DNA from 4 places in the Bradyrhizobium sp. UFLA05-125 genome. Region 1 is predicted to be linked to each of the others. Evidence: predicted binding sites of a transcription regulator. Region 1 holds the regulator's gene; each other region holds the start of a gene.
What was found. The regulator PhoB, encoded in region 1, activates phosphate uptake and scavenging genes when phosphate is short. The targets are predictions, from matches to a motif close to TGTCATNNANCTGTCAT.
Positions count from the first base shown of each region.

Region 1 (5,838 bases):
CACAGGATTGCGTTGTGGCGGAGATGACAACCCCGAGTCTTCGCCAAACTCCACCCTGTGGTTATGGGTCCCGGATCTGCGCTCCGCTTCGCTGCACTTGTCCGGGACGACGACCGAAGATAGGGCAACGCCACGCTGCCATCATCACGGTTCTCTCATTGTCGTCCGCCAGGACGGCGATCCAAACCTATTTCACCGCGTCAAAGCACCAGGCCAAAATACCCTTCTGCGCGTGCAGACGGTTTTCAGCCTCGTCGAACACGACGGATTGCGGACCATCTATCACCTCGTCGGTGACCTCCTCGCCGCGATGGGCGGGCAGGCAGTGCATGAACAGCGCATCGGGCTTGGCGAGCGACATTAGCTGGGCATTGACCTGATAGGGCTTGAGCACGTTGTGGCGGCGCTCGCCCTCCTTGTCGCCCATCGAGACCCAAGTGTCGGTGACGACGCAATCGGCGCCGCGCACCGCAGCTTCCGGATCGGTGCCCAGCATGATCGGAGCGCCCGTCGCCTTGACCCAGTCGCGCATCGCCTTTTTCGGCGCGAGCTCCGGCGGGGTCGCGACATTGAGGTTGAACTTGAAGCGCTCGGCGGCATGCGCCCAGGAGGCGAGAACGTTGTTGTCGTCGCCGGTCCATGCCACTGTCTTGCCCTCGATCGGCCCGCGATGCTCCTCATAGGTCATGAGATCGGCCATTACCTGGCACGGATGCGAGCGCCGCGTCAGTCCGTTGATGACCGGCACTGTCGCGTTCGCCGCGAGCTCGAGCAGCGCATCGTGATTGAGGATGCGGATCATGATGGCATCGACATAGCGCGACAGCACGCGCGCGGTGTCGGCGATGGTCTCGCCGCGGCCGAGCTGCATCTCGGCGCCGGTGAGCATGATGGGCTCGCCTCCGAGCTGGCGCATGGCGACATCGAACGACACCCGCGTCCGCGTCGACGGGCGCTCGAAGATCATCGCCAGCGTCTTGCCTTCGAGCGGCTTGACCGGCTGATGCGCCTTCTGCTTTGCCTTCATGGCCGAGGAGGCGGCGAGCATGCTCTTGAGCTCCGACAGCGGCAGCTCGTTGATATCCAGGAAGTGCTTGGGCGTCTTGCTCATCAGCTTGCCGCCGGCGTCTTGAGAGTGGATTCAATCGCGGTGCAGGCGCGCTCGAGCCGCGCGATGCCCTCCTCGATTTCCGCCTCGGTGACGATCAAGGGCGGCAGGAAGCGCACCACATTGTCGCCGGCGCCGACGGTGAGCAGCTTTTCGTTGCGCAGCGCCGTGGCAAGATCGCCCGAAGGCACCACGGCCTTGAGGCCGATCAACAGCCCCTCGCCGCGCACTTCGCTGACGACATCCGGATGGCGGTCGATCACGGAGGCGAGCTTCTGCTTGAGCAGCAGCGACATCTTCTGCACGTGATCGAAGAAGCCGGGCTTGAGCATGACGTCGAGCACGGCGTTCGCCGCGGACACGGCGAGCGGATTGCCGCCGAAAGTCGAGCCGTGCGAGCCGGGCGTCATGCCGGAGGCCGCCTCGGCGGTCGCAAGGCACGCGCCGATCGGAAAGCCGCCGCCGAGTGCTTTCGCAAGCGACATCACGTCGGGGGTTACGCCGAGGCGGCGATGTGCAAAGAGTTCGCCGGTGCGGCCCATGCCGGTCTGCACCTCGTCGAAGGCGAGCAACAGCCCATGCTCGTCACAGAGCTGGCGCAGCGCGCGATAGAATGCGGGAGGAGCAGAGCGCACGCCGCCCTCGCCCTGGATCGGCTCGATCAGGATGCCCGCAGTCTGTGGGCCGATCGCCTTCTTGACGGCTTCCAGATCGCCATGCGGCACCTGGTCGAACCCGTCCATCGGCGGACCAAAGCCTTCGAGATATTTTGCAGACCCCGTGGCAGCGAGCGTTGCCAGCGTGCGGCCGTGGAACGCGCCCTCGAAAGTGATCATGCGGTAGCGCTCGGGATGGCCCTTGGTGGCGTGATAGCGGCGCACCACCTTGATCACGCATTCCATCGCCTCAGCGCCGGAATTGCAGAAGAACACGAAGTCCGCAAAGCTCTCGTTGCAGAGCCTGACCGCGAGCTTCTCGCCATCCGGGCTCTGGAACAGGTTCGACATGTGCCAGAGCTTTGTCGCCTGCTCCTGCAGGGCCTTGACCAGATGCGGATGTGCGTGACCGAGCGCATTCACGGCGACACCCGATGTGAAATCGAGATAGCGCTCGCCACTGGTTGCGACCAGCCAGCAGCCTTCGCCGCGCTCGAAGCCGAGCTCGGCCCTGGCGAAAACGGGAAGCAGATGCGTCGCGGCGCTCTTGGTCATGGCGGTCACTTGGATGTTGGGGCCGGCTGAGGCTGCGTTGCGCAGCGCATCATTGACCTGCCCGGAAAACGAAACGTGCCGCCTTTTAAGGGCGGCACGTGTCACCATTTTATGCTTGGAAAAACCGCTGTCAATGCCGCCAGAAGGCCGTGCGAGGCGCGCGGCCCGTAGTCTTGCGGTGGCGATTTTGAGAGTTTTTTAAGACGGAACATGTGGACGCGGAGCCGCAGACTCTTGCGCGGGAGTCACGCCATATTGTAGCGTTTCTCCTGTCAGATACGACATCTCGTGCAGCAGTTCTGATCCTCTAAGTCCTCATGTACCGGCGTAACGTTCAGGTGCGTTTTTCGCGCCCGGCGAGCCTTAAGGGATTCTGACGGCACGGGTTTTTCGAGGCTTAGACATCGCCACGTGGCCCCAAGGATTGGCTGGCGCGCGGCGAGGGGAAGGGTGCAATGACGGTTTTGACCTGGTCCGACGATCGCGTCGAGCAATTGAAAAAGCTCTGGGAAGCCGGGCTTTCGGCCAGCCAGATCGCTGCCGAACTCGGGAATGTGACGCGCAACGCCGTAATCGGCAAGGTGCACCGGCTGGGCCTGTCCGGTCGCGCCAAGACCCCGTCCTCGGCGGCTCCCCGGCCGCGCAAGGCACGCCCCGCGCAGCACATGATGCGGGTGAGCCGGCCGATCTCGCGCGGCAACACCGCCCTCGCCCAAGCCTTCGAGGTCGAGGTGGAGCCCGATCCCATCACCTATGACAATGTCGTACCGATGAGCCAGCGCCTGTCGCTGCTCGAGCTCAACGAAGCGACCTGCCACTGGCCGGTCGGCGATCCCTCGAGCCCGGATTTCTTCTTCTGCGGCGGCAAGTCGCTCTCGGGCCTGCCCTATTGCGCGCAGCACTCGCGCGTCGCCTACCAGCCGGCGGCGGATCGTCGGCGCGCACCGGCTAAGCCGGGAACGCGCTGAGTTCAGCCACAAACGACAACGTCCCGGCGCAGGGCCGGGACGCCTGATCGAGAAACGTCAGCGCGCCATTTGGCGCGCTTTTTTTACGTTTGCTCAGCCTTCGCGAAACGATCATCCAGCGCGTAGCCGGCGCCACGGACCGTGCGGATCGGATCCTGCTCGCGGCCGAGATTGAGCAGCTTGCGCAGACGGCCGATATGGACGTCGACGGTGCGCTCATCGATATAGATGTCACGGCCCCAGACGCTGTCGAGCAGCTGCTCGCGCGAGAACACCCGGCCGGGATGCTCCAGGAAGAACTCCAGGAGGCGATATTCGGTCGGGCCGAGGTCGATCGGCCGGCCGGAGCGGGCGACGCGGCGCTTCTCGCGGTCGAGCTCGATGTCGCCGTAGGCGAGTATGGTCGCAAGCCGCTCGGGGCTTGCACGCCGCAGGAGGCCCTTCACGCGTGCGAGCAACTCGGGCACCGAGAACGGCTTGACGATGTAGTCGTCGGCGCCTGTCGCAAGCCCGCGCACCCGCTCGCTCTCCTCACCGCGCGCCGTGAGCATGATGATCGGCAGCTGCTTGGTCTCGGGCCTGGCGCGAAGCCTGCGGCACAGCTCGATGCCGGACAGGCCCGGCAGCATCCAGTCGAGCACGATCAGGTCGGGGATGTGCTCCTTGAGGCGGGTGTCGGCGTCGTCGCCGCGCATCACCGTCTCGACATCGTAGCCGTCGCCTTCGAGGTTATAGCGCAATAGCTCGGTCAGCGCTTCCTCGTCCTCAACAACCAGAATGCGTGCGCCCATGGCGTCGTCGCTCCTTAAGTGTTCGGCACGGTCGTGGCGAAGGTGGTCATGTCGCCCTTCGGACGCTTGTCCGCGATGGCCTGACCTTCGATCATATAGAAGACGGTCTCGGCGATGTTGGTCGCATGGTCGCCGATCCGCTCGATATTCTTGGCGCAGAACATCAAATGGATGCAGAACGAAATGTTGCGCGGATCCTCCATCATGTAGGTCAGGAGCTCGCGGAACAGCGAAGTGCAGATCGCGTCGACCTCCTCGTCGCCCTTCCACACCATCATCGCCGCTGGCAGATCATGCGCGGCATAGGCGTCCAGCACCGACTTGACCTGCTGCTGCACGAGGTCGGTCATGTGCTCCAGGCCGCGGAACAGCTTTAGCGGATGGAAATCGGTCTCGAGCGCGGCGACGCGCTTGCCCATGTTCTTGGCGAGGTCGCCGATGCGCTCCAGATCGGTCGCAACGCGCATGGCGCCGACGATCTCGCGCAGGTCGACCGCCATCGGCTGGCGGCGCGCGATCGTGAGCACGGCGCGCTCCTCGATCTTCTTCTGGAGCGCGTCGATCTCGGCGTCGGTTGCTACCACGCGCTGGCCGAGCGCGACGTCACGGCGGATCAGCGCATCGACGGAATCGACGATCATGCGCTCGGCAAGGCCACCCATCTCCGCAACGAGCCGCGTAAGCTCCTGGAGGTCGGTGTCGAAGGCCTTTGCGGTATGTTCAGAAGCCATTTCCTGTCTCCTCAGCCGAAGCGGCCGGTGATGTAGTCCTGGGTACGCCGGTCGCTGGGCGACGTGAAGATCTTGCTGGTCTCGTCGAACTCGATGAGCTCGCCGAGATACATGAAGGCGGTCTTGTCGGAGACGCGCGCCGCCTGCTGCATGTTGTGGGTGACGATCGCGATCGTGTAGTTCTCGGCGAGCTCCTGGATCAGCTCCTCGACCTTGGCGGTCGAGATCGGATCGAGCGCCGAGCAGGGCTCGTCGAACAGGATCACCTCGGGGCGCACCGCCACGGTGCGGGCGATGCAGAGACGCTGCTGCTGGCCACCGGAGAGCGACAGGCCGGAGGCGTTGAGCTTGTCCTTGACTTCGTTCCACAGCGCACCACCGCGCAGCGCCTTCTCGACCCGGTCGTCCATCTCGGACTTGGAGATCTTCTCATAGAGGCGGATGCCGAAGGCGATGTTCTCATAGATCGTCATCGGGAACGGCGTCGGCTTCTGGAACACCATGCCGACCCGGGCACGCAGCAGGTTGAGGTCGAGCTTGGGGTCGAGGATGTTGGTCTGGTCCAGCATCAGCTGACCGGTGGCGCGCTGCCCCGGATAGAGATCGTACATCCGGTTGAAGATGCGCAGCAGGGTCGACTTGCCGCAGCCGGACGGGCCGATGAACGCCGTGACGCGGTTGGTGCCGAGCGTCATGTTGATGTTCTTCAGCGCGTGGTGTTCGCCGTAATAGAAGTTGAGGTTGCGCACCGTCACCTTGGCCGGAGCCTCAGGCAGCGTCGGCGAGGCCTGACGCCCGGTGGAACCTACGGAAACGGACAGATCGCTCATTTTGCAGTCCTCTCGGCGCCAAGAATGCGCGCGCCAATGTTCAGGGCAAGCACGGTCAGGGTGATCAGAAGCGCCCCGCTCCAGGCCAGTTGCTTCCAATAGGCGTAGGGGCTCTGAACGAAGTTGTTGATGGTGACCGGCAGGTTCGCCATCGTCTTGTTCAGGCTCAGGCTGAAGAACTGGTTCGACAGCGCGGTGA
Region 1 covers NZ_JBANBJ010000006.1:44,993-50,830, reverse strand. The annotation lists gene argF (ornithine carbamoyltransferase) at 188-1,111, opposite strand; gene SO156_RS09095 (aspartate aminotransferase family protein) at 1,111-2,319, opposite strand; gene SO156_RS09090 (GcrA family cell cycle regulator) at 2,775-3,287, shown strand; gene phoB (phosphate regulon transcriptional regulator PhoB) at 3,371-4,078, opposite strand; gene phoU (phosphate signaling complex protein PhoU) at 4,093-4,809, opposite strand; gene pstB (phosphate ABC transporter ATP-binding protein PstB) at 4,821-5,639, opposite strand; gene pstA (phosphate ABC transporter permease PstA) at 5,636-5,838, opposite strand, start outside.

Region 2 (5,838 bases), on a different contig from region 1:
TGGTGACCTGAACGGTGGGCGGCACCACGTCGGGATATTGGGCGATCGCGAGATTGAACAGCGCGACGCCGCCGATCAGGATCATCAGGAGCGCGATGACGTTCGAGAGGACCGGCCGCTCGATGAAGAATTTTGAGATCATGGCCGACTGCTCCTACTTGGCAGACGCCTGTGGTTGCTCGATCTTCGTCAATTGCGGATCGATCTTCTGGCCCGGGATGACCCGCAGCAGCCCAGCGATCACGATACGGTCGTCCGGCTGCAGGCCGCTTTCGATCACGCGCAGACCGTTGTCCAGGGCGCCGATCTGCACCTTGCGCTGCTCGACCGTGTTCTCCTTGTTGACCACCAGGAGATAACGGCCGCCCTGGTCGCTGCCGAGCGCGGTGTCAGGAACAAGGAGCGCATTCTTGTCCTGTTCGAAGGGCACCCGGACTCGGACGAAGTAGCCGGGCAGCAACACCCGCTTGTCATTGGGAACGAGGCCCCGCACGGCGAGCGTGCCGGTCGACGAATTGAGAGTGGGCGAGACATAGTCGAGGTGGCCCTCATGCGGATAGCCCGTCTCCGTCTGCAGCCCAACCTCGACCGGCAACTGCTTGAGGTCGGCGACCGTCAGTCCGCGCCGCAGCGCCTCGGCGCGAATACGCAGGACGTCCTGCTCGTTGACCGTGAAGTTCACCCAGATCGGGTCCAGCGCCACGATGGTCGCGAGCTGCGTCGGGGAAGAGACGCCGACGAGCTCGCCGACCGAGACCAGGTGCGCGGTGACGATGCCGTCGAACGGTGCGCTGACCTTGGTGTAGCCATAGTTAATCGCCGCGAGACGCGTATTGGCCTGGGCCTGCTGCAGGCTGGCCTGGGCATTGTCGCGGGTGGAAGTGGAGGTATCCAGCGTCGACTGCGACACCGCCTGCCGCTGCACGAGCTCGGTCTGCCGCTTGAAATCGGCTTCTGCCTGCTTGACCGTAGCCTGCGCGCCGACTTCCGCCGCCTGCGCCTGCTCGAGCTTGAGCTTGTAGGTCTCGGGCTCGATCGTGAAGAGCTGTGTGCCTTCCTTGACGAAGGTGCCGTCCTGGTAGTCGATCGTCTGCAAGAAGCCCTGCACGCGTGCGACGAGGTCGACGCTCTTGATCGGCGCGGTGTTGCCGGTGGCCTCGACATAGCGAGTCACCGCGCGCTGCACGGGCACTGCGACATCCACCTTGGGCGGCGGCGGCGGCGCGTAGACGTTCTTCTGATCGCAGCCGCCAAGCGCAAGGAGGGTCGTCATCGCAGCGAGGAGCCGCCCGATCGGTCCGGACCGTTGATCGTGCCGTGCGGGACAAGCGAGATTCGCGCGCGTCATTGCGGTGTTCCCCGTCTGTTGTTGGCCTGCGGCAGGTCGCCTTCGCGATTTGATAGCAACAAACGGGGAGCCGTGGAACACCATAGCCGTGACGGCGCGATGGTCTTGCACTGCGAAGAGAGGCGCGACATGTGACAGTTTTGTCTGTAATTCTGCCAAATCCGCTTTTCACCGGGCGCATGATCGACCACAATTTCGACGGGCTGCGGATGATGGACGAGCCGATGGGGAGACTGACGACATGCCGATCTCGATCTGGCCGGCCTGCGCTGGCCTCGCGCTCGCCGCGATAATGGCCATGCCGGTGATGGCGGAGGATCTCAAGGCCGAGATTGCGCCGACGGGCAAATTGCGCGTCGCCATCGCTATCAGCCCGGCGGGCGGCGCGTTCTGGTCGACCAGGACCGAAGCAGGCTTCGCCGGCGTGCCCGTCGACCTCGGCAAGGCGATGGCGGCCGAGCTTGGCGTAGCAGTCGAATATGTGGTGCACAACAATTCCGGACAGATCACCGACGCGGCTGCGAAGGGGAGCTGGGACGTCACGTTCCTGCCGAAGGATCCCGAGCGCGAGACCAGGATGGCGTTCGGCCCGATCTACGAGGTCGCGGATGCGACCTATATCATCAAGCCAGGATCGGGCATCACCAGCTTCGCGATGCTCGATCAGCCCGACGTGAAGGTCGCTGCCGTCAACGCCACGACCACGATGCGCGGCGCGGTCGCGCATCTGAAGCACGCGAAGGTGACGGGCTATCAGACCTATGACGAGATCTTCGAACTCCTGAAGAACGGCGAGATCGACGCCTTTGCGCTGTCGCGCGACCAGCTCAACAAGATGGCGCAAAAAATTCCCGGCACGCGGGTGCTGGACGAGACCTTCAAGAAGACGGTCACTGCGGTCGCGGTGCCGCTCGGCCATTCGCAGGCGCTGGCATTCGTCACCAAGTTCATGACCGATGCGCTCGCCAATGGCACCTTGCGCAAGGCCTTCGATGTCAACGGCTTGAAGGACGCACCGATCCGCACGGAGTAGGTCGTTCTTTCGTCGAAACGAGCGCGCCGAAGATCTGGGCTGAACTCGCCGCCCAAAAAAGACGCAGCCTCGCGATGGGACATGCCGCGAACTGCGTCAAACCGACACAGACCTGTCATTCACGGCGGCTAGTTTGCCGCGCGTCGATGTCATAATTTTTGATCTTGGGGCAATAAGATGAAAGACAAACTTCTCGGCACGGCCGCGATTCTCGCGGTCGCGACGGCGGTCGTGTGCGGCTCGCCGGTATTCGGTCAGGACGACTTCGACCGCGATCATCGCCATCACCACACCGAGACGCCGATCAAGCATCTCGTGGTCATCTTCAACGAGAACCGCTCTTTCGACAATTATTTCGCAACGTATCCGAATGCGACCAATCCGTCGGGCGCGATTCCCTTCGTTGCAAAGCCGCATACGCCGAAGGTGAACAACCTCGCCAACGCCAATTTGCTGACCAACAATCCGAACTACACCAACACGGCCAACGGCGCCGGCGCGACGAATCCTTTCCGTCTTGACCGCACCCAGGCCAACACGCAGTCGCAGAACCACGCCTACACGCCGGAACAGCAGGCCTATGACAACGGCAAGGCCGATCTGTTTCCGAAATATACCGGGCGCGGCACAGCTGGCGGCGTCGGCGCTTTCGGCACCACCGGCCAGGTGATGGGCTATTTCGACGGCAACACCGTCACGGCGTTCTGGAACTACGCGCAGCACTTCTCGATGAACGACAATGCCTATACCGACACCTATGGTCCGTCGACGGTCGGCGCGCTGAACGTGATTTCGGGTCAGACCAACGGCGCGGTGGCGGTGCTCGGCAACGCGGCGACGCAAATCATCCCGGACGGCCAAGGCGGCCTCACGGTGATCGGCGACCCTGGTCCTGCCTATGATCCTTGCAGCACCCCGGGCTATACGACGCAGGTCACGATGAGCGGCAAGAACATCGGCGATCTGCTCAACGATGCCGGCATTAGCTGGGGCTCGTTCATGGGCGGATTCGATCTTTCCGTTACCAACTCGAACGGTACCACCGGTTGCGCACGCAGCTCGTTCTCGACCGTCGTCGGCGCCGCCAAGGCGGACTATGTCCCGCATCACGCCTGGTTCCAGTTCTACAAGTCGACCGCCAATCCGAACCATACGCGGCCGAGCTCGGTCCACGCGATCGGCCACACCTACCAGAAGGACGGCAAGACCCTCGATCCTGCCAATCACGGCTACGACCTCGAGGATTTCTACGCGGCGGTGAAGGCAGGCAATCTCCCGGCCGTGTCCTACGTCAAGCTGCCCGCCTATCAGGATGGCCACGCCGGCTATTCCGATCCCCTCGACGAGCAGCAGGGAACGGTTGACCTGATCAACTTCCTCCAGAAGCAGCCGGAGTGGCGCGAGACCGCTGTCATCATCACCTATGACGACTCCGACGGCTGGTACGACCACGCTTACGCCACGCCGACCAGCGCCTCCTACGACTCGACTGCCGATCAGCTCAACGGTCCCGGCCAGTGCGGCCTCGGCGCCGCCAAGCAGCCTCAGCAGAACGGCGTCGGCGGCAAGCCGGTGAACGGCCGTTGCGGTCCCGCCACCCGCGTGCCCTTCATCGTGATCTCGCCCTACGCCAAGACCAACTTCGTCAGCCACACCGCCATCTCGCAGGCTTCGGTGGTGCGGTTCATCGAAGACAACTGGCTGAAGGGCAAGCGCCTGGGCGGCGGCTCGTTCGATGCAACGGCTGGTTCGATCATGGACTTGTTCGATTTCGATCGGGACCATGGCCACGATCTCAGGATCGACGCGCTGTTCCTCGACCCGACCTCCGGCACGGTCGTGGTCAGCCCGCCGGACGAGCACCATCATCACTAAGACTATCGGACCTTGTATGAACAGCCGCATCGTGTGGCTCATCGGCGCCGGCCTGCTTTGCATGGCCGGCGTCGTCGTTGCGGCGGAGACGCAAGAACGCCCGGGTGCGAATCCGAATCCGGTTCGCCTCATGCGTCCGCCCGTCGCGCCGTTAACTGCGATGGCGCAGCTTGGGCGCGAGATATTCTACGACGCCTCGCTCTCCTCGTCCGGCGCGCTGTCCTGCGCATCGTGCCACAGCCCGGACCACGCCTACGGTCCGCCGAACGACGGCCCGGTGATGCTCGGCGGGCGGACGATGTCGCAGCAAGGTGCGCGTGCCGTTCCCTCGCTGACTTATCTCGAGCGACAACCGAATTTCAGCATCGGCCCCGACAAGGGCGACGACGACAACGTGATTGATCTCGCGCAGATGGCCGCGCTCGGTCAGCAGGCCGCGCGCGCGACGAAAGTCGCCGGCGGTGCCGGCTCGGCGGCGAACATCGTGCCGCAAGGCGGCCTGTTCTGGGACGGGCGCGCCGACACGCTCCAGCAGCAGGCAATCAGTCCGCTGCTCGATCCCAACGAGATGGACGGCGGCAGCATCGAGGTGGTGGCGGACAAGTTGCGCCGCGCAGCTTACGTCCCGCGTTTCACCGAGCTGTTCGGTGCCGGCGTGCTCGAAAACCAGCGGCTGCTGGTCGCAGAGGCGATGTTCGCCGTCGCGCGCTATCAGGTGGAAGAGCCGAGCTTCCATCCCTACACAAGCAAGTACGACTACTGGCTGGAGGGCAAGGCGCGGCTTTCCGAGAGTGAGCTGCGCGGCCTCAAATTGTTCAACGACCCTGAGAAGGCCAATTGCGCCGGCTGCCACACCTCGGCGCCGACTCGCGATGGTCTGCCGCCGCTGTTCACGGACCATCAATACGAAGCGCTCGGAGCGCCGCGCAATGCCGCGCTCGCGCGCAACCGCGACCCCGATCATTTCGATCTCGGTGCCTGCGGCCCGTATCGCACTGATATCGCCGAGCAGACGCAATATTGCAGCATGTTCCTGACGCCGACCTTGCGCAACACGGCGATACGCCGCGCCTTCTTCCACAATGGCGTCTTCCGCACGCTCGAAGAGGTGATGGACTTCTACAATTTCCGCGACACCAATCCGGAAAAAGTGTTTCCGCGCGGAGCCGATGGGACGGTGCAGAAATACGACGATCTGCCGGCGAAGTATCACGCCAATGTCGACGTCAGCGATCCACCCTTCGACCGCCACCTCGGCGATACGCCGGCGATGACGGCGCAGGACGAAGCCGACATCATCGCCTTCCTCAAGACGCTGACGGACGGCGCTCAGCCGGAGCCCTGAGCTCGCGGCGTCACGGCGCAGCGGGGCTCGTGGAGGCAACTGCGAGTGGTGTCTCACGCCGCAAGCGGCGGCCGTTCAGCACCGTGCCGATGAAGGTGTAACGCACCATCCATTGATAGCTCGCCAGCATCACCGGAACGGCGACCAGGAGAATGGCCGCGAATTTGAACGGCCAGGCCCAATCGAGCTGGGAGACTGCGACCTGGAGCGCCATGACGATCGGCATATGGATGAGAT
Region 2 covers NZ_JBANBJ010000003.1:242,836-248,673, forward strand. The annotation lists gene SO156_RS06255 (efflux RND transporter permease subunit) at 1-142, opposite strand, end outside; gene SO156_RS06260 (efflux RND transporter periplasmic adaptor subunit) at 155-1,348, opposite strand; gene SO156_RS06265 (transporter substrate-binding domain-containing protein) at 1,590-2,381, shown strand; gene SO156_RS06270 (phospholipase C) at 2,559-4,256, shown strand; gene SO156_RS06275 (cytochrome-c peroxidase) at 4,273-5,601, shown strand; gene SO156_RS06280 (acyltransferase family protein) at 5,612-5,838, opposite strand, start outside.
Region 2: the regulator PhoB is predicted to act here: its motif matches at 2,484-2,500, upstream of SO156_RS06270 (phospholipase C).

Region 3 (5,838 bases), on a different contig from region 1:
GGTCAGAGCGTTGCCAGCTTCGCCGCGCCCTTGGCGAGGACGTCGCTGAAACTCGTGTCCCAGAATTTTGCGACGTCAGTCTGCGCGTCGAGCACGCCGAGCTTGAGGAAAGTGTCGGCAACCTTCTGATGGGTCACCGGCACATCCGGCGTGACGCCCACGAGCGAGAAATCGGCGCTGCGATGGGCGAACTGATCGAGGATGTCCTCGAGCAGCAGATGCGTCTCCGCGACCTGCGCCGTCGCATAGACCTGGAAATTCCTGTTGGCGAAGGCATAGGCGCGCTGGATGCGCAGCAGGAAGTCGGCGAGCGCCGCATGCCGCAAGGGATCGTCGATCGCCTTCGGATTGGCATAGATCGGGAAATTTCCGGAGAGATAGCCGACGCCGGTCTTGAGCAGGCGCGCGCCCTGCCTGGAGATCGCGAGCTGGCCGTTGTAGCCATAGATCGCCCACGCATCGAGCTTGCCCGAGGCGAAAGCGGAATAACCGTCCGACGGTGTCAGGTTGATGGCCTCGATGTCGTTGAAGGTCAGCCCGGCTTCCTCGAGCTGCTTGGCGAGGAAATAATGCGCGGTGGTGGCGCGGACATACCCGACCTTCTTGCCTTTGAGATCGGCGATCGAATGGATCGGCGTGTCCTTGGCCGCAACCGTGACCTGGGTGTTGAGGTCTTCGTGGGTGACTGCGATGAAGCGCACGCTGGCATTCTTGCGCGCGGCGAACATCGCGGGAATCTCGCTGCCCGAGCCGAGATCGAGCGCGTCGCTGTTCAGCGCCTCGATGTGCAGCACGCCGTTGTTGAGCTCCTTCCAGTCGATCTTGTAGGGCGTCCTGTCTTCGCCGGCTGCCTGGAGCACGGCGGGCCAGCCGCCCTTGTAATAGGCGACGCGCAGCGTGACGCCGCTGAGATCGATCTCTGCCGGCTTGCCTTGGGCTTTCGCACCGCCGGCAACGAGTCCGCCTGCTAGCGCGCCGAGCAGGGAACGCCTTGAGAGTGAGAACGGGTTGGTCACGACGGCACCTGCTGAAAGTTACTTGATGCTTTCAGCATAGGTCACGCGCCGTTTGCGCTCTATTCTGTTTTTCGATCGCCGCGTGAAACGCGCATTCCAACTTTTGCGACAGTGCGGCGTTATTCGGTTTTTTCGCCTATGTCGAAGGTCGTAAGTGGATGTGGCACTTCCGTCTTGACGGCAACGGCGGTGCGGGTTCATGCCTTCTTGCGCGCGGCACTTTCAGGATTGAGGCAGATCAATCGAGCGACGTCGGCAGCATCTAGACTGCCATCGGGAGGAAACAGTGATGAATGGGCAAATGCCCCCGCATCACGCGGCCCGCGTCGAGGCCGCCATCGCGTCAGGCCAGGCGGCACGCTCCGCGCTCGTGGCCTCGTGGCGCCGTTCCTCCCGATTGCATCATCTCGATCCTGCAGGCCATCGGCCGACGACCCGTCTCACCGAGACTGAGTTGCACCATGCGCGCGAGCGGATCGCGCCACTGCTCAGTGCTGCCCAAGGCACCATGGACCGGCTCTACCAGGCGGTCGGAGCTGCCGGCTGCTGCGTGCTGCTCGCCGATCGCGAGGGGATTCCGGTCGATCGTCGCGGCACGCCGGCCGACGACCCCACGTTCCAATCCTGGGGCCTTTGGATAGGCGCGCTCTGGAGCGAGGAGCATGAAGGCACCAACGGAATCGGAACGTGCCTCGTCGAGCAGCGGCCGCTGACCATCGATCGCGAGCAGCATTTCTTCGCCCGCAATACGCTTCTGAGCTGCACCGCTGTCCCGATCTACGATCATGACGGGATGCTCGCCGGCGTGCTCGACGTCTCCTCCTGCCGCGCCGACCGCACCGACGCCTTCGCCAACCTGATCGCGCTCGCGGCAGGCGAAGCGGCACGGCGCATCGAGGCTGATCTGTTCCGCAACGCCTTCGCCCACGCCCGCATCGTGCTGACGGCGTCAGCCGACGGCCATTGCGGTGGTCTCGTCGCGGTCGATGCGGATGATCTCGTGATAGGCGCGACGAGGTCCGCCCGTGTCGGACTTGGGATCGCGCCCGGCCGCCCGTTGCAGCCGGTGCCCGCAGCCGATCTTCTCGGTGGCGATGCGGCTCCAGATCACTTCGCCGGTGGTCAGCGTGCCGTGTTGCAGCGCGCGCTGTTGCGCGCGGGCGGCAATGTTTCCGCCGCCGCCAAGGCCCTCGGCGTCAGCCGCGCCACGCTGCACCGAAAGCTCAAGCGCTTCGAGCTGAAGCACTGAGCGTTCGCTCGTTTCCTCAATCGTCATTGCGCGCAATGACGATGTGGCTCAAGAATGCGCTGCTCAGGATGAGGTCTGAATGCGTGAGGGCCACTTCACCTGTCGCAGAACTGCGACAGGTCGCCTCCATCAACGCGTCCACCCTGGCTGACAGAAAACGCCTCCCGCTTCATCGTCTGCGCAAGTCGTGAACGCACGACGATCGCGCAAACAGCAACATCGGGAGTGAATATGAACAAGGTCGAATTCCTCAACGTCGCACAAGTACCCTTCGCCGCGAAGTACGACAATTTCATCGGCGGCAAATTCGTAGCGCCGATCTCCGGCAAGTATTTTGACAACGCCTCGCCCGTGAACGGTCAGGTTGTCTGCAAGATCGCGCGCTCCGATCACCAGGACGTCGAAGCTGCGCTCGATGCCGCGCACGCCGCCAAGGCTGCCTGGGGCAGCACCAGCGTTGCGGAGCGCGCCGCAATCCTGAATCGGATCGCAGAGCGCATGGAAGAGAACCTCGAGCGGCTCGCAATCGCCGAGACCTGGGACAATGGCAAGCCGATCCGCGAGACCCGCGCAGCCGACCTGCCGCTCGCGATCGATCACTTCCGCTACTTCGCAGGCGTCGTTCGTGCCCAGGAAGGCTCGATCGGCGAGATCGACCACGACACCATCGCCTATCATTTCCATGAGCCGCTCGGCGTGGTCGGCCAGATCATTCCCTGGAACTTCCCGCTGCTGATGGCGTGCTGGAAGCTCGCGCCTGCGCTCGCCGCCGGCAATTGCGTGGTGCTGAAACCGGCCGAGCAGACGCCGGCCTCGATCATGGTCTGGGCCGAGATCGTCGGCGACCTCTTGCCTCCCGGCGTGCTCAACATCGTCAACGGCTTTGGTCTCGAGGCCGGCAAGCCGCTCGCCTCCAGCCCGCGTATCGCAAAAATCGCCTTCACCGGCGAGACCACGACGGGCCGGCTGATCATGCAATATGCCGCCCAGAACCTCATTCCCGTTACCCTCGAGCTCGGCGGCAAGTCGCCGAACATCTTCTTCAAGGACGTCACCGCCGAAGACGACGACTTCTTCGACAAGGCGATCGAAGGCTTCGTGATGTTCGCGCTCAACCAGGGCGAGGTCTGCACCTGTCCGAGCCGCGCGCTGGTCCATGAGGACATCTACGACCGCTTCATGGAGCGGGCGCTCGAGCGCGTCGCCACCATCAAGCAGGGGGATCCGCGCGCCGCGGACACCATGATCGGTGCCCAGGCCTCCGGTGAACAGCTGGAGAAAATTCTTTCCTATATCGACATCGGCAAGAAGGAAGGGGCAAAGGTCCTGGCCGGCGGTGGCCGCGCCAGCCTCGGCGGCGATCTCGCAGGCGGCTACTACGTCCAGCCGACCGTGTTCCAGGGTCACAACAAGATGCGGATCTTCCAGGAGGAGATCTTTGGCCCCGTCGTGTCGGTCACGACCTTCAAGACGGACGAGGAGGCGCTATCGATCGCCAACGACACGCTCTATGGCTTAGGGGCCGGTGTCTGGAGCCGCGATGCCAACCGCTGCTACCGCTTCGGCCGCGCCATCCAGGCAGGCCGGGTCTGGACCAACTGCTACCACGCCTATCCCGCCCACGCGGCGTTCGGCGGCTACAAGCAGTCGGGTGTCGGCCGCGAGACCCACAAGATGATGCTCGATCACTATCAGCAGACCAAGAACCTCCTGGTCAGCTACAGCCCGAAGAAGCTCGGCTTCTTCTGATCGGCGGAGAGGGCGGCGCGCCCCTGCGCCGCCCGTTCCGACCATGCGACAAGCGCGGACGCGTTCGGATGCGGTCGTCGATCCGCGCGTGTCCCTGTTGCATTTCAGGAGCTTTTGTCCAGCCGACCGTCATCCGTCTGTCAGAGAACGATCCTATTCAGTTCGGCCCTTGTGGCGTCGAAGCGATGCCGGGCAAAAGACGGAGACTTGACCATGACGGACCATCGTTCACGACGGAATGTCTGTGCCGGAGCGATGCTGCTCGGCGTGGCCGCTTTGGCATTGGTCCCCTCGCTGGCCTTCGCACAGACCGGCTCGGCGCCGGCCGGCGCCAAGAACTTCTTGACCGTTGACGGTAAGCCGCCACTGATCCTCGGACATCGCGGCCTCCCGGGGCTGGTGCCTGAAGAGACCGAGGCGTCGTATGACCTTGCCGCGGCGCTTGGAACCGACGCGCTCGAAGAGGACCTGCACCTGACCAAGGATTGTGTCCTGGTCGCGCGTCACAACCCCTGGCTGAACGACAATACCAACGTTGCCGAGGTGGCGAAGACCAATGCGGCGGTCGCGGCTCGCAAGCGCACGGTGCCCGGCGTGCGCGTCAAGGCTCCTTCTTCCCCCAGCACACCTGCTGACTATCTCACGGATCTCACCAATCCGGCCGACCCCAAATCCGTGCTGAAATCGCTGATCGTGGATGGCGAAGACCATACCAATGATTGGTCGATCACCGACTTCACCATGGCCGAGCTGAAGGACTGGATCGCCGGGACCACCTATGATGCGGCCAACGAAAGGCCGAAGGTCTTCGACGGCAAGTTCCCGATCATCAGTTTCCAGGACATCATCGATATCGCCAAGGCCAAGAGCAAGGAGACGGGGCGTCCCATCAGCGTCTATCCGGAAACCAAGAATCCGTCCTGGAACAACGCCCAGGCGATCGCCAATGGCTGTGGCGCGCCCGGCAGCCACCCGCTCGAGGATGCCTTGATCAAGATCATCAAGGACAACGGCCTCAACTCAAAGGAGGCCCCCATCTTTGTTCAGAGCTTCGAGCCTGGCAGCCTGAAATACATGCGCAGCCATGGCCTGGAGACGCGGCAGGTCCAGCTCATCGATGGCAATGGTGTCGACTTCAAGACCGGCAAGGTCCTCAATAACAACATCACCAATTCGCGTCCGTTCGACTGGACGGTTTCCGGTGACGCGCGCTTGTACGATGCGATGGTGACCCCCGAGGGTCTTGCGGAAATCAAGACCTATGCCGACGGCATTGGTCCGTGGAAGGCTTACATCGTTCCGCTCAAGATTTCTCCGTGGAAGCACAGCAACGCCGACGGCACGCCCTACAAGGGATCGACGCCGGAGGCTTCGACGCAGGAAGCAACCAGCCTCGTTGCCGATGCGCACAAGCTCGGCCTGTTCGTGCATGTCTTCACTTTCCGAAACGAGAAGAAGTATCTGGCTGGCGACTACCACGGCGATCCAAGCCTCGAATATCTCAAATTCTTCCGTCTCGGCGTGGATGGGGTCTTTACCGACTTCACGCATACTGGAGTTGACGCCCGTGCAGCCTATCTGCGGGAGCTCGGCTGGTGAGGCCGGCCCCCTCTGGGGGAGCAATTGTTGCCCGATCGGCGCCAAAGGTTTTGCAATATTTCGGTCACGTTGCAGTGCGGCATAATGAATGTCGCGCGATGTCGCTGCGGTGCTTTCGCGCGCGATAGACTTGGGTTAGAGAGGGCTTAGTTTTCTCTGACCCGGAATTCCTATGGCCGCACCCAAGAAAGCCGCCGCAAGCGCTCCCCAGGACAAGACCAACGG
Region 3 covers NZ_JBANBJ010000013.1:101,884-107,721, reverse strand. The annotation lists gene SO156_RS15235 (ABC transporter substrate-binding protein) at 3-1,016, opposite strand; gene SO156_RS15230 (helix-turn-helix domain-containing protein) at 1,306-2,265, shown strand; gene adh (aldehyde dehydrogenase) at 2,497-4,014, shown strand; gene SO156_RS15220 (glycerophosphodiester phosphodiesterase family protein) at 4,228-5,613, shown strand; gene pdhA (pyruvate dehydrogenase (acetyl-transferring) E1 component subunit alpha) at 5,786-5,838, shown strand, end outside.
Region 3: the regulator PhoB is predicted to act here: its motif matches at 4,142-4,158, upstream of SO156_RS15220 (glycerophosphodiester phosphodiesterase family protein).

Region 4 (5,838 bases), on a different contig from region 1:
ATCGCGATCATGCCGATGCCGCAGTTGAATGTGCGCAGCATTTCGAGCTCGGCCATGCCGCCTTGCGCCGCCAGCCATTTGAACACCGGCAGCACCGGCAAGCGGGCGAGATCGATGCCGACACCGAGATGTTTTGGCAGCACGCGCGGGATGTTGTCGGTGAAACCGCCACCGGTGATGTGGGCAAGGCCCTTCACCGCGCCGGTCTCGCGGATCGCACGCAGGCAGGATTTGACATAGAGCCGGGTCGGCGCGAGCAGCGCGCCCCCGAGCGTCATGACGGGCGCAAACGGCGCCTGGGCCTCGAAGCCGAGGCCGGACTGCTCGACGATCTTGCGCACCAGCGAGAAGCCATTGGAATGCACCCCCGAGGAGGCCAGCCCGATCACGGCATCGCCCGCGGCGATATCCTTGCGGGGCAGCAGCGTTCCGCGCTCGGCGGCACCGACCGCGAATCCGGCGAGATCATAGTCGCCGTCCTTGTAGAGGCCGGGCATCTCGGCGGTCTCGCCGCCGATCAATGCGCAGCCAGACTCGCGGCAGCCTTCGGCAACGCCCGCGACAATCGACGCAGCAGCCTCGGGGTCGAGCTTGCCGCACGCGAAATAGTCGAGGAAGAACAGCGGCTCGGCCCCCTGCACGACCAGGTCGTTGACGCTCATCGCGACGAGGTCGATGCCGATCCCGCCATGCAGGCCGGTCTCGATGGCGATCTTGACCTTGGTGCCGACGCCGTCGGTGGCGGCGACCAGGACGGGGTCCTTGAACCCGGCTGCCTTGAGGTCGAACAGGCCGCCGAACCCCCCGATCTCGGCATCGGCGCCGGCACGTGCGGTCGCGCGCACCATCGGCTTGATCAGGTCGACCAGGCGATTGCCCGCATCGATGTCGACGCCTGAATCGGCGTAGGTAAGGCCGTTTTTGCGGTCGGTCATGCCCGATTTCCAGTGGATTTGCGGCTGGTTACGTCGAATTCGAGGGCCGCGCAATGGCTCGCAAGGGGCCTGAGGCTATACTATGTAGATATCAACCGGTTCAGCCTCCAAAGGGCCGGATTCGAGGTCACACCGGGTGCCGGGAAGCGCCGCGTGAGTATTCCGAACATCATCACTTTGGGCCGCATCATGCTGGTCCCAATCATCGTCTGGGCCATCGTGTCGAGCCAAATGGAGGTGGCGTTCGGTGTGTTCCTGATCGCTGGGATCAGCGACGCCGTCGACGGCTTCCTGGCCAAGCGCTTCAACATGACGAGTGAGCTCGGCGCCCTGCTCGACCCGCTCGCCGACAAGGCGCTTTTGGTCTCAATCTACATGGCGCTGGGGATCTGGGGTGCCATCCCGCGCTGGATCGTCATCCTGGTGGTCTCCCGCGACATCATGATCGTCGCCGCCGTGATCGTGTCCTGGCTGTTCGACAAGCCGGTGGCCATGAAACCCCTGATGGTGTCGAAGCTGAATACCGCAGCCCAGGTGGCATTCGCAGCCTTGGTCTTGGCCGCACTCGCCTTCGGCTTCAAGCCGGAGCCCTATGATATTATCCTGATGGGCCTCGTCACGGTCTTCACGCTCACCTCGGTGTCGCTCTATCTCGTCGAGTGGCTGCGGCACATGAGCACGATCGAAGCGAAATGAGCGCAGACCGGCCCCGCAAAAGGCCAACTCGCAACCGATAGGCTTTTGCGCCAAACCCCTTTGGCACAAGTTTTGGCCGGCCCGTCCGGCATGGAGCAAAGCAAGCGTGGCAGGCCGCGTTCATCCCCGACAACTGGCGTTTTCGCTTCCGCACGCGGAAAGCCTGAGCCGGGACAATTTTCTCGAAGGCCCGGCCAACGCCGCAGGGCTCGCGCTGATCGACGGCTGGCCCGAATGGCCAAACCGGATCATGTGGCTGGCCGGGCCCGAGGGCTCAGGCAAGAGCCATCTCGCCGCCATCTGGGCCGAAGAAGCCGGCGCCCGCTCCACCACTGCCAATGCATTGATCGCGGCCGCGGTGCCTGGAGCGCTCGCCACGGGCGCACTGGTCGTTGAGGACCTGAAAGCGCAGGACTTTGATGAGCGCGCGCTCTTCCATCTGTTGAACCTCGCGCGCGAGGAAGGAGCCTACGTCCTGCTCACCGGCCGCGAGTTACCGGCGGCGCTGGATATCGAGCTGCGCGACCTGCGCTCGCGCGTGCGCGCCGTGCCGGTGGTGTCGCTCCTGCCCCCGGACGACCAGCTTTTCCGCGGCCTGATCGTCAAGTTCTGCGCCGACCGCCAATTGAGCGTCGATGAGAGCGTGGTGAGTTATCTTGCGACCCGCCTGGAGCGCTCCTCCGCAGCCGCTCGGCGGGCCGTGGAGCTGCTCGACAGCGAAGCCCTGCGGCTCGGCCGGCCCGTGACCCGTGCACTAGCCGCCGAGCTGCTCCGCGACGCCTGACCTTTTCAGACCCTTTGCAAGCCCCGCCCGCTTGACGCGGCCGACAAGCAGAACATCAATGTCATCGAAACGTCATCGCATTAACACATGCTCCCGCCGGTTTTGCGCGTAAGTCGCAAAGTAAGGCGAGACAAGATGGACCGACTTCTCATGGACTCCGCGCAAGCTGTTGAAATTAAAGAAAAAGAATCGGAATCGGCTGGCCTGCCGGCGATCGCCACGAGCCCCGAGCGATTCATCAATCGCGAGCTTTCCTGGCTGCACTTCAACCGCAGGGTCCTGGAGGAATCGGTCAACTCGCACCACCCGGTGCTGGAGCGGGTGCGATTCCTGTCGATTTCCGCGAATAACCTTGATGAGTTCTTCATGGTCCGCGTCGCCGGCATCAAGGCTCAGGTCCGCGAGGGCATCCCCGAGCGCAGCCCCGACGGCCTGACCCCGTCCGAGCAGCTGGCGCTGATCAACCGAACCGTCTCCCAGCTTGCGAGCGACCAGCAGGCGATCTGGCGCGACCTGCGCAGCACGCTTGCCGAGGTCGGCATTGTGCTCGTGGACGGCAAGGAAGTCACCAAGCCCGAACGAACCTGGCTGGAAGACTATTTTCTCCACAACGTCTTCCCGCTGCTCACGCCGCTGGCGATCGATCCCGCCCATCCCTTCCCGTTCATCCCAAGCCTCGGCTTCACCATCGCGCTCCAGCTCACGCGCGATGCCGACGGCAAGCAGATGAACGCGCTGATCCGCATGCCCGGCAAGATCGACCGCTTCATCAAATTGCCCGCTGAGGGCGTGACGCGGCTCATCCCTCTCGAGCAGGCCACCGCGCTCTTCATCAACCGTCTGTTCCCCGGCTACACCGTGCACGGCCAGGGCGCCTTCCGCATCATCCGCGACTCCGAAATGGAGATCGAGGAAGAGGCCGAAGACCTCGTGCGCGTGTTCGAGACGGCGCTGAAGCGCCGTCGCCGCGGATCGGTGATCCGGCTCGAGGTCGACGCCAAGACGCCGGAGCAGCTGCGCAGCTTCGTGCAGCACGCGCTCTCTGCGGCCGAAGACGAAGTATTCCTGGTCGACGGCGTGCTCGCCATGAACGAGCTGTCGCAACTCACCCGCCTCGATCGCCCCGACCTCGAATTCACCCCTTACGTGCCCCGTCATCCCGAACGCGTGCGCGAGCATGGCGGCGACATCTTCGCGGCGATCCGGCAGAAGGACCTCATCGTCCATCATCCCTACGAATCCTTCGATGTCGTCGTGCAGTTCCTCCAGCAAGCCACGCGCGACCCAGACGTCGTCGCGATCAAGCAGACGCTCTACCGCACCTCCAACAATTCGCCGATCGTGCGTGCATTGGCCGAGGCCGCCGAGGCGGGCAAGTCCGTCACCGCGCTGATCGAGCTCAAGGCGCGCTTCGACGAGGAAGCCAATATCCGCTGGGCACGCGACCTCGAGCGCGCCGGCGTGCAGGTCGTCTACGGCTTCCTCGAGTTGAAGACGCACGCGAAACTCTCGATGGTCGTGCGCCGCGAGGGCGGCAGCCTCACCACCTATGTTCACACCGGCACCGGCAACTACCATCCGGTGACCGCGCGCATCTACACCGACCTCTCCTACTTCACCTCGGACCCGACCATCGGCCGCGACGCTGCGCGCGTGTTCAACTTCATCACCGGCTACGCGGCGCCGAGCGATCTCGACAAGATGGCGGTATCGCCGCTGACGCTGCGCAAGCGCATCATCGAGCACATCCAGGGCGAGATCGAGTATGCACGGCACGGCAAGCCCGGCGCGGTCTGGATGAAAATGAACGCCCTGGTCGATCCCGATATCATCGACGCGCTCTATGAGGCATCTCAAGCCGGTGTCCAGGTGGAGCTCGTGGTGCGCGGCATCTGCTGCCTGCGGCCGGGTATCCCCGGCCTGTCGGAGAACATCCGCGTCAAGTCGATCATCGGGCGCTTCCTCGAGCACGGCCGCATCTACTGCTTCGGCATGGGCCAGGGCCTGCCGAGCGCGAAAGCGGCTGTGTATATCTCGTCAGCCGACATGATGCCGCGCAATCTCGACCGCCGTGTCGAGGTGCTGTGCCCGCTGCAAAATCCGACGGTACATCAGCAGGTTCTCGAACAGATCATGGTCGCGAATCTGAAGGACAATGAGCAGAGCTGGCAATTGTTGCCCGATGGATCGTCAACGCGTATGAAGGCCGCGAAGGGCGAGGAGCCTTTCAACGTGCACAACTACTTCATGACAAATCCGAGTCTGTCTGGCCGTGGAAAGTCGCTCAAGGAATCCTCGCCGCGGCGTCTCACGCGCCGGAACGAACGTCATCAGTCCTGACCGGGGATTGTTGCCGTGACGCGGCCGCGCAAACGTGGCGCAAGCGTCGCGGTGATCGATATCGGCTCCAACTCGGTTCGTCTCGTCGTCTACGAGGCACTGGCGCGGAGCCTCATTCCGATCTTCAACGAGAAGACGCTCTGCGGCCTCGGCCGCGAGGTGCAGAGCACGGGCCTGCTCGCGCCCGACGCGGTCGACAAGGCGCTGACCTCGCTGAAGCGATTTCGGGCGCTGTGTCGGGTGATGCAGGTCGGGCGCGTCTTTGCAATCGCGACCGCCGCGTGCCGTGATGCATCCAACGGCCCCGACTTCATCGCCAAGGCCGAGCGCATCTGCGCGGTGAAGATCGAGATCCTGTCGGGCCCGCGCGAGGCACGACTCTCGGCGCTCGGCGTCGTCTCCGGCATTCATCACCCCGATGGCATCGTCGGCGATCTCGGCGGCGGCTCGCTGGAGCTCGTCGAGGTCCACCGCAACAGCGTGCGCAGCGGCGTGACGCTGCCGCTCGGCGGGCTCGCCTTGCAGGATCTCGCGCATAAATCGTTGAAGCGCGCCGACCGCATCGTGCGCGAGGAACTCGACGCCGTGGCGCAGCTCAAGGCCGGGCGCGGCCGCACCTTCTATGCGGTTGGCGGCACATGGCGCGCACTCGCCCGCATCCACATCATCCAGAGCGGCTATCCGCTGCAGGTGATGCACGGCTATTCGATACCGGCCGCGGATGCGCTGGATTTCGCGCGGCGCCTGCGGCGCCTGGCTGCGTCCAACCTGCTAGCCGACATCGAACTGGTCGCCGACGCGCGGCGGCCCCTCCTTGCCTATGCCGCGCTCGTGCTCGAACACGTCATCCGCGTCGCACGGCCGAAGACGATCGCGTTCTCGACCTTCGGCGTGCGCGAAGGCCTGCTGCACGAGAAGCTGTCGGAAGCCGAACGCGCCAAGGACGGATTGATCTGCGCTGCAGAAGAGCTGAACCAGCTGATGTCGCGTTCGGCGCGCCATGCCCGCGAGCTCATCGAATGGACCGACCGCTTCGCGCGCGTGGTGAGGCTGCGCGAGACCGAGGAGGACCGCAGGCTGCGC
Region 4 covers NZ_JBANBJ010000001.1:538,388-544,225, forward strand. The annotation lists gene purM (phosphoribosylformylglycinamidine cyclo-ligase) at 1-935, opposite strand, end outside; gene SO156_RS02680 (CDP-alcohol phosphatidyltransferase family protein) at 1,089-1,631, shown strand; gene SO156_RS02685 (P-loop NTPase family protein) at 1,738-2,415, shown strand; gene SO156_RS02690 (RNA degradosome polyphosphate kinase) at 2,566-4,755, shown strand; gene ppx (exopolyphosphatase) at 4,771-5,838, shown strand, end outside.
Region 4: the regulator PhoB is predicted to act here: its motif matches at 2,475-2,491, upstream of SO156_RS02690 (RNA degradosome polyphosphate kinase).